Linked DNA regions of Methylosarcina fibrata AML-C10. The protein of the gene in region 1 interacts with the protein of each later gene in a pairwise test. Links are inferred from orthologs where the notes say so. Each region holds a gene or a part of one and is shown in the gene's direction. Other genes may lie near its edges.

Region 1 (4,977 bases):
GCCATCAGCGCCAGCGACAGCGGCTCGGGCCAGCGAAACTTCCGTTGTCCCCAGAACCATACTACGCCCGCGAGCGGAACGAACAGGTGCGCAACCAGGGCGTACAGCAACATGCCGACGACCGCCAGGGGCCAGGGCAGGTGGGCGAACTCGTGCAGCAAATAGGTCACCCAGTTAAAGCCGATCAGAGTAAATACGAACGACGTCAGCAAGCCGCCCAAGAAAACCTCCCTCAGGCGCGTCTGCCTTTGCCAGAACAGCCATAGAGGAACAAAACAAAACAGGGCTGCCCAGGGCGGGAAAGGGATGTAACTGGTGCCGATCAGAATGCCGGACAGCAAAGGAAGCAGCCAGGGCTTGGCGCCGGATAGGGAAAGACTGACCATGACGACTGAAAATTACGGAAGAAAAATATTATCGGAAGCGAAATAACGGTTCATCCCTGAAATGATCGAATCCTGCTTCGGTTGACCGGCCTGTTTCAGTAAGTCAATCCGGCGCCGGTCGGAATCGGCAACAGCGCATTACAGACCGTTCCAGGTTGCTTGCCGAGTAAAACGGCTATGGCGCGCCTTCCGGAAAGCAATCCTTAGCTCATCCGCGAGGTTAACATGAAGCTTGCGAACCCCAACCGGATCAGTTTTCCAATGGCCGGAGGGGGTATGGCGACGGCGTCCTTGGCGGTTGTCTTCTCAACCTGCGCTCCGCGTCGAAACGGAATCAGCCGCCGTGAATTTCGGCATGCAAGGCGCGGTATTCGTCGGTCAGTTTGTGATTGGGGACGTAATGGACCAAAGGTTGAGCCTGACTGTGCGATTCCCTGACCTTGACCGAAGGCGAGATCATCGCGGACAGCACCGGAAGTCCTTCGGCGATCAGTTGATCGACCAGTTGGCGCGGCAGATTGGCCTGTTTCTGGAACTGATTGACGACAATGCCTTCGATGGTCAGATTCTGGTTGTGATCGGCCTTGACTTCGGAGATGGTCTGCATCAGGGTCAAGAGCGATTCACGGGAAAACGTGTCGCAATCGAACGGAATCAGGCATTTGTCGGCTGCAATCAAGGCCGACTGGCTGTAAAAGTTGAGGATGGGCGGCGTATCGATGTAGATCGAATCGAAGCCTCGCAGATTATCGAGCCCTTCCTTCAGTTTGAAGATCTTGAAGCGCGACTCCAGCCGGCCTTGCAGCGGCTCGAGATCGGGATGCGACGGAATGACGTACAGATTGGGAAACGGTGTTTCGTGAATCGCATTTTCAAGCCCGGAATTGTTATTGTTCCCGAACAGCGAAAGGCTGAGGCAATCTTTAAAATAGTGGGCAATGGTCCTGTCGCTGTCGCTGACTTTTCCGCCCAACAGGTATTGCGTCGAATTGCCCTGGACGTCGAGATCGATGACTAACGTACGCTTTCCTTCAACGGCGCTGATCGCGGCGAGATTGCACGTAATCGTCGATTTGCCGACACCGCCTTTCTGATTGAAAATGACTCTGCGCATGTTGCTACCTATAAAACTGCCAAGATGAAAAAACCTTATTTTATAAGGTTTCGATCGCTAATATCAAATACGGACAAAGGTTTTTGCATGGCATACCGGGCACTCCGGAATTTCGCTGGTGGTTTTGAAGGCGATTTCCTTGCCGCAGTTATCGCAAATGAAAGTGCCGGGAAGGGTGATGTCGCCGCTTTGGTAGCGATGGGTTTTGGCCAGCTCCCCCAGTTTCGCCAGTTCGATGCGCGTCTTGTCGGCCACGCTGAGGAAGGCGTCCAGCGTGAAATTTTCGATCAGTTCGATATCAAATTTGAACCATTCCGAAAGAGAATTAGAATCCTTTTTTTCGGTCAGACCGTGCGCCGCGGTTTCCACGTCGCGCTTGACGTAATCGCCGACCCGGTTCAACTCCTCTTTGCTCAGGTCGCTGTCTTTTCCGGCTTTTTCCTTCGAAATTTCAAGCGCTTCCGCAAGGGAATGAAGGGTCTCGTCCATCGTTTCGTAAAGATGCCTGACGATGTCGTTGTAAGCCTGGATAAATTTATTTTTCTTCATACGGTACTACTCCTGAAAATGGCTCTTTAGATTTACTTAACAGTGCGGTATTCTAACGCTTTTGACCGGTAAAAGACGAGAAGGATGGAAGAAATTTACAAGCCGCTGGCCATTGAGCAAGCCGTACAGAAAATTTGGGAAGAGTCGGGCGTCTTTAATGTATCCGAGACCGCCAACCAGGACAAGTATTATTGCTTGTCGATGTTTCCGTATCCCAGCGGTAAATTGCACATGGGGCACGTTCGCAACTACACCATCGGCGACGTGATCAGCCGTTACCAGCGCATGCTCGGCAAGAACGTGCTGCAGCCGATGGGTTGGGATGCGTTCGGCCTGCCCGCGGAAAACGCCGCGATGCAGCACGGCGTCCATCCCGCCGACTGGACCTATGAAAATATCGCTTATATGAAAGGCCAGCTCAAGCGCCTGGGTTTCGGCTACGACTGGAACCGGGAAATCGCTACCTGCGATCCGGATTATTACCGTTGGGAACAGTGGTTCTTTCTGAAGCTGCTGGAAAAAGGCCTGGTCTACAAAAAGACCGCGCCGGTCAACTGGTGCCCGAACGACATGACCGTGCTGGCGAACGAACAGGTCATCGACGGCTGTTGCTGGCGCTGCGACACCCAGGTGGAACGCAAGGAAATCGCCCAGTGGTTTTTGAAAATCACCGCTTACGCCGATGAACTGCTCCAGTCGCTCGAGACTCTGGACGGCTGGCCGGAGCAGGTCAAAACCATGCAGGTCAACTGGATCGGCAAAAGCTACGGGGTGCGCTTCGCCTTTCCCTACGAATTTGACGGCAAACAGGACTTGTTGTGGGTCTATACCACCCGGGCCGATACGATCATGGGCGTCACTTTCTGCGCGGTCGCCCCAGAGCATCCCTTGGCCGCTCAGGCCGCCAGGAATAATCCGGAGCTTGCCGCTTTCATTCACGAATGCGAGCAGACCGGTACCGCCGAGGCCGATCTTGCGACCGTCGAAAAGAAAGGCATGCCGACCGGCATTCAGGTCACGCACCCTCTGACCGGAGAAAAAGTGCCGGTCTGGGTAGGCAACTACGTGCTGATGAGTTACGGCGAAGGCGCGGTCATGGCAGTGCCGGCGCATGACGAGCGCGATTTTCATTTCGCGCAGAGATACGGCTTGCCGATTAAACAAGTCTTGCACCGTAAAACGATCGATTTTAGCCGGAATTCATCCGGAGTTGGCAGCGGCAGTGATTATGGGGACGCCGGCGGCAGCCAAATCGACCTGCCTTTTGATCAGAACCGTTGGCAGGATTGGTATGCGGCGAAGGACGAGTTAATGGTACTGGTCAAAAGCGGTAAATACGACGGCCTGACGCATAAGCAGGCCATTGACGCGGTCGCTGCCGATCTGAAAGCCAAGGATCTCGGAGACAAGCATGTACGGTTTCGGCTGCGCGACTGGGGCGTGTCCCGCCAGCGTTACTGGGGAGCGCCGATTCCGGTGATCTATTGCGACGATTGCGGAACGGTGCCCGTTCCGGAAAGCGATCTGCCGGTGGAATTGCCGCGGGACGTTGTGCTGGACGGATCGCAATCGCCTCTGGTGGCGCATCCCACCTTTTCGCAGGTCGAGTGTCCGCAATGCGGCAAAGCGGCGCGCCGCGAAACCGATACTTTCGATACTTTCATGGAATCGTCCTGGTATTTTGCGCGTTTTGCCGGCATTAGCGATGATGCCATGCTGGCGGACAGCGTACATTATTGGCTGCCGGTGGATCACTACATCGGCGGCATCGAGCATGCGATCCTGCATCTGTTGTACGCCCGGTTTTACACCAAATTGCTGCGCGATGAAGGTCTTTTGCGCTGCGGCGAGCCGTTCAAGAACCTGCTGACTCAAGGCATGGTGCTGAAAGACGGCAGCAAGATGTCGAAATCCAAAGGCAATACCGTCGATCCGCAAGCGTTGATCGATCAATACGGCGCCGATACCGTGCGCTTGTTCATCATGTTTGCCGCGCCTCCGGAGCAGTCCCTGGAATGGTCGGACAGCGGCGTCGAAGGCGCTTTCCGCTTCCTGAAAAGGCTGTGGAAACTGGTCCATCAACACGTGGCATCCGGTGGAGCAAGCCGGCCGTTCGATCGGCAGGCCATGACCGAAGAGCAAAAAACGCTGCGCCGACAGTTGCATCAGACCATTGCCAAGGTCACCGACGACTACGGCCGGCGTTATACCTACAACACGGCAATCGCCGCCAACATGGAGCTGGTGAACGCCCTGGCGCGCTTCAATGACGAATCGGAAAACGCGCGGGCCTTGCGCCAGGAAGCCTTTGAAGCCATCGTTCTGATGCTGTCGCCGATCGTGCCGCACATCTGCCATCGGATGTGGCAGGAGCTGGGGCATCCGGAAGCGATCGTCGGCGCTGCCTGGCCGACGGTCGACGCTTCGGCGCTGACCCAGGACAGCCTGGAGCTGGTCATTCAAGTCAACGGCAAGCTGCGCGGCAAAATCACCGTTCCGGCTGCGGCGTCTGCCGCTGAAATCGAACGGCTGGCGTTCGCTGACGATCATGTCAAACGATTTATTGAAGACCGGCCGGTCAGAAAGGTGATTGTCGTGCCTAAAAAACTGGTTAATATCGTGGTTGAGTGATTTTTTGTTGCCGAGAGTCGGGATGTTGCGTAAAAAAATAGCTGTTCTTGTTTTTTCCGTACTGCTGAGTGCTTGCGGTTACCATCTGCGCGGAAGCTCCACCGAAGTGGCTCAGGAGATTAAATCGATTTATTGGGACGGCGGTACTCTCCAGCTTCGCGAGCAATTGAAAGGCGTACTGGGTTCGTCGGCGAGCAAACTGGCCGATTCGCCGGAAAAAGCCGGAGTGACGGTCAAAATTCTGAACGAGGACTTTCGCCACCGGGTCCTGTCGCTGAGTTCGCGCGGCCGCTCGAA
Region 2 (4,555 bases), 330 kb from region 1 along the record:
GACGAGCGGGAGATCCCCGACCGCTATGCCCGGCACGAAGAGCCGGCCGAATGGGAGATCGATGAACCGGAAACGGAGATCGAAGAAGACGAGCCGCCGCCGCGCTTCATTGCCCCGCAAATCATTCAGTTCAGCGTGATCGCCAAGGCGGAAGAAGGATTCAACGGCCTTGACCTGGTCAATGCTTTTCAATTGGCCGGACTCGAATACGGCAACCTGAAAATTTTCGAACGCCTCGACGGCAACCGCCTGGTCGATTTCGGCGTCGCCAGCATGGTGCCTCCCGGCACGTTTCCCGAACAGGATCTGGACTCGTTTTACTGTCCCGGCATCGTTTTCTTCATGCAGCCGGCCGAACTGGAAGATGCCGCCTCGGTATTCGAAGACTATCTGGACACGATCGAACTGGTCGCAGCGGAGCTGGACGGAAGAATTCTGGATCATCAGCGCCAGCCTCTGACCGACGACACGGTGCGGTTGATCCGGCAAAGTTTGTAATTTCATAACGATGCTGACTGCCGAGCAACGAGCGGTTCTCGAACGAAGCGGGCTGACGCCTTCACGCCTGTCGATCGCGCAGATCGAGCAAACGGCCGCACAGGCCGACACTGCCCAATTGACCGACGAACAACTGGTCGAGTTTTTACAAATCTGCAATGCCCTGTACCGCGGCGGCGCGCCGCTGATCTCCGACTACGATTACGATTTCGTTTTCTTGCAGGAGCTTCGGCGGAGGCATCCTAATCATCCCTATCTGGAAACGGTCGAACCGGAAAAAGCCTTCGCCGGCAAGACGGTGACCCTGCCGGAATACATGCTGTCGACCGAAAAAACCTATTCCCGGGACGGCATCGAAAAGTGGCTGAGCCGTCTGGAAAAAGCGGCCGAGCAATGCCAGGTCGATTTCGCTTCGCTGCGCTTCAAGGCGACGCCCAAGCTGGACGGCTTTGCCGCCTACGACGACGGCCACGTGCTGTACACGCGCGGCGACGGACGCAAAGGCACCGACATCAGCCGCGTCTTCGAGCGCGGGCTGATCGTCGCCGGCAACGGAAAAAGAGGGCAGGGCGCCGGCGAGATCGTCGTCAGCCGCAGCTATTTCGACAGCCATCTGGCGGTTTATTTCGAAAATCCCCGGAATTTTCAGGCCAGCATCATCAAGGAAAAAGACCTGGAAGAACACGCGTTGGCGGCGATCCGGAACCGGGCGGCGGTCTTTTATCCGTTTGCGGTCCTGCCCGGATGGGAAGGGACCGCCGAAAAGCTGCGCGAAGACTTCGAGGCGATCGTGCAGGAGGTGCCAAAGATGGTCGACTACGACGTCGACGGCCTCATCCTCGAAGCGCTCGATCCGGTGCTCAAAAGTTTCCTCGGCGCTACCCGTCATCACCATCGCTGGCAGATAGCCTACAAAAGCAACATCGAAACGGCTCTGGTCAAGGTCAGGCGGGTTACTCCGCAGACTTCGCGTTCCGGTCGGGTCAATCCGGTCGCGGAACTGGAGCCGACCCGGCTCAGCGGCGCGCTGATTTCGAGAGCGACGGCGCACCATTACGGCATGGTCCGGGAAATGGGCATCGGCGAAGGCACGGTTATCGAATTGACCCGCTCCGGCATGGTCATACCGAAAATCGAACGGGTCGTCGCGCCCAGTTTGCCGCAAATTCCGGAGCGCTGCCCCCGCTGCGGCAGCGAACTGATCTGGGACGGCGATTATCTATTCTGCCCGAACACGACGAAATGCCCGGCGCAGATCGAAAACAGCATCGAACATTTTTTCAGGACGCTGGCGAACGTCGACGGTTTCGGATTGAAGACCATCGAAAAGCTGCACGCCCACGGCGTCAATTCGGTATTTGCCGTCTATCAACTCGACTTGCCGCAATTGCAGGCGATGGGTTTCGGCGAAAAAACCTCGCAGAATCTGCTGAGCGAACTTCAACGCAGCCGCAACGTGGCCATCGAAGACTGGCGTTTTCTCGGCGCTTTCGGCATTCACCGGATGGGCCTGGGCAATTGCGAACGGCTGCTGCAGCATTACCGCCTGACCGGTATTTTCGATTTGAGCCGGGACGACATCGTCAGTATCGAAGGCTTTGCCGAGAAAACGGCGGAAGCGGTCGTTACCAGCCTGACCACCATCCGGCAGGATTTCATGCAGCTTTATCAGTTGGGGTTCAATCTGACATCCACGCCCCTCTTGTCGGAACAACGCCAAAACAGCAGCCCCATTGCCGGAAAGGTTCTCGTGTTTACCGGCACCATGCTGAAAGGCACTCGCGACGACATGATTCGCGATGCCAAGCGGCTGGGGGCCAAGGTGGCCGGCTCGGTTACCGGCAAGACCGATTTTCTGGTGACGGGATCCGAGGCCGGCGCGGCAAAAATCAATGCGGCCAGAGAAAAAGGCGTGCCCATCCTGAGCGAGGAGGAATATTTGGCGCTCATCGGTGCCGACGGATGATCTCGCCGGGACCCGCCGGGCCTGCCGGTATTTCAGCCTGAAGCTTGGCGGGGCGGTAATGGTCACGACAACCGCCGCCTCGATCGTTAAATATAGCCTGCCGCCGGTGCGGGTTTGCGAACGAATATGCAAAAACTAATGGCGACAAGCTTTGGTTTTATCTATTGATTCTTCACGATGCGATCGTTCCGGGCAGAACGATCGCCAATCTGAAAGAAAAATCTTCCTGGCCTGCGGTCTGAACTATAAAGGCTGACAATGATCTTTGTTAATTACTCCCGTAAAAATAATCGTTTCGGTCAAGCTTTCTCCGCCTCTTCCTCATGACGACGTTCCATCCCAAAGATTTTATCGAAACCGCCGAAGGGCTGGTGTTTGCCGTGGTCGATTCGCATCCGGAGCAAGGCAAGGTGCTCTGCTTTTTACGCTATGTCCTGGAAGACGGCGGCTGGCGCAAAAAAGCCACCGAGGAAGCCAACTTGTTTTTGCGTCAGCGGCATGCGGATTATCTGCATTATTCGCCGAGGCTCGATACCCACCTGCACGCGGTCGAAACGTCCCGAATTGTCGAGCATCATCAGCCCAGGCGGCGGCTCCGGGCGATCCTGGAGGACGGCGGGCGCGATGCCGTCGAAGACGACGTGTTGCTGTTGGCGGGGCTGCTGACCGAGCAAGGCGTGGATCTGGCGCAGGTCGGGGTGACCGGTTCCTTGCTGATCGGGGTGCAACGGGACAGTTCGGACATCGATCTGGTCTGTTACGGCAGGGAAGGGTTTTTGCGTTGCCGGGAGGTGGTCCGCGAATTGATCGAACAGGGGCAATTGCAGTCCTTGAACGACAGCGATTGGCGCGAATCCTACCGGCGCCGCGGCTGTTCCTTGAGCTACGGCGATTATGTCTGGCACGAACGGCGAAAATACAACAAAGCGGTGGTGAACGGTCGTAAATTCGATTTAAGCCTGATCGAGCCGAACGCCGGCGAGCCGGATCTCTATAAAAAACTCGGGCCGGTCACCTTGCGCTGCCGAATCGCCGACGATAGCCGAGCCTTCGATTATCCGGCGGTCTATCGCATCGAATACGACGCCATCGGCTCGATAATTTGCTTCACCGCGACGTATGCGGGACAGGCTTTTAACGGCGAGCTGGTCGAAGTCTCGGGCCTGCTCGAAGAAGCGTCGGACGGCAGCCGGCATATCGTGGTCGGCTCCAGCCGGGAAGCGTACGGCGAACACATCATGGTCATCCATGGTTAACCGGGCCGATTTTTCCGCGGTGATTTTCGATCTGGACGGTCTCGTGCTCGATACCGAAAGCACCTTCCGGCTGGCTTGGCGCGAGGCAGCCCGGGAGCTGGGGCATGAGTTTTCAACGTCGTTCTGGGAAAGTCTGTCGGGCCTGCCGGCGGAAGAAGTCATGGCCGCCTTAATAGCCCAGGGCGGCGCCGGTTTCGACGTCGACGAGTTCAATCGATTGAGCGCTTTGAGCTGGCGGCGGCACGTCGCCGCTCACGGCATCGAGGTCAAACACGGCTTTCACTCGTTGCTTGAATGGCTGGTTAAGGAAGGCCTTCCTTATTGCCTGGCGACCAACAGTCATGGCGCGAACGCTTGGGAATGCCTGGAGCGGGCCGGCCTGGAACAAGTTTTTCCGGTCGTGATCAGCCGCGATCAGGTGGCGCAGGGCAAACCCGCTCCGGATCTTTTTTTGCAGGCGTCCAGACGGCTGGGCGTGCCGGCCGGTCGATGCCTGGTGCTGGAGGATTCTGCCGTCGGCATTTTGGCTGCGTCGAGGGCGGGCGCTTTGTCGGCGTTGATTCCGTCGGCATCGCCTGCAAATCATCCGGCCGCCGCTCTTTGCACTCTGCAAGCCGGCGACCTTGCGCAATTGCAGAAAATGCTTGCGGGCGAATGACTTCAGGATGCTTTTTGAGTTTGCCGTGAGGCCGGCGTTTTTTCGGCTTCATTCCGGAGAATTAATCCATTATTTCCGATTAAGAGCATCCGGCGCGGTTCTTGTTGTGTATAATGGGCGTTTTTAGCATTGTTTTTCCGTCATCGCCCTTGCTTGTTCGACATACTAAAGTCTCGG

Evidence for each region. The genes of interacting proteins can lie anywhere in the genome.
Region 2: the proteins of leuS (region 1) and A3OW_RS0106320 interact in binary tests that used the Escherichia coli proteins (3 or more experiments, as listed by UniProt). The link is inferred for Methylosarcina fibrata AML-C10 from one-to-one orthologs.

The regions. Positions count from the first base shown.
Region 1 is NZ_KB889965.1:983,878-988,854, reverse strand. Bases 1,735-4,906 are described here. They hold leuS (leucine--tRNA ligase), read left to right. Parts: upstream 1,735-2,133; coding sequence 2,134-4,680; downstream 4,681-4,906. Other genes in these bases: A3OW_RS0104830 (LPS-assembly lipoprotein LptE), read left to right, coding at 4,703-4,906; A3OW_RS0104840 (zinc ribbon-containing protein), read right to left, coding at 1,735-2,049. In the rest of the region: lnt (apolipoprotein N-acyltransferase), read right to left, coding at 1-386; A3OW_RS0104845 (ParA family protein), read right to left, coding at 721-1,500; more of A3OW_RS0104840, read right to left, coding at 1,564-1,734; more of A3OW_RS0104830, read left to right, coding at 4,907-4,977.
Region 2 is NZ_KB889965.1:1,309,016-1,313,570, reverse strand. What follows is about bases 1-2,986. They hold A3OW_RS0106320 (BRCT domain-containing protein), read left to right. Parts: upstream 1-508; coding sequence 509-2,464; downstream 2,465-2,986. Other genes in these bases: A3OW_RS0106315 (hypothetical protein), read left to right, coding at 2,788-2,986; A3OW_RS0106325 (cell division protein ZipA C-terminal FtsZ-binding domain-containing protein), read left to right, coding at 1-498. Outside these bases: more of A3OW_RS0106315, read left to right, coding at 2,987-3,720; A3OW_RS0106310 (HAD family hydrolase), read left to right, coding at 3,713-4,378. UniProt on the Escherichia coli protein: DNA ligase that catalyzes the formation of phosphodiester linkages between 5'-phosphoryl and 3'-hydroxyl groups in double-stranded DNA using NAD as a coenzyme and as the energy source for the reaction.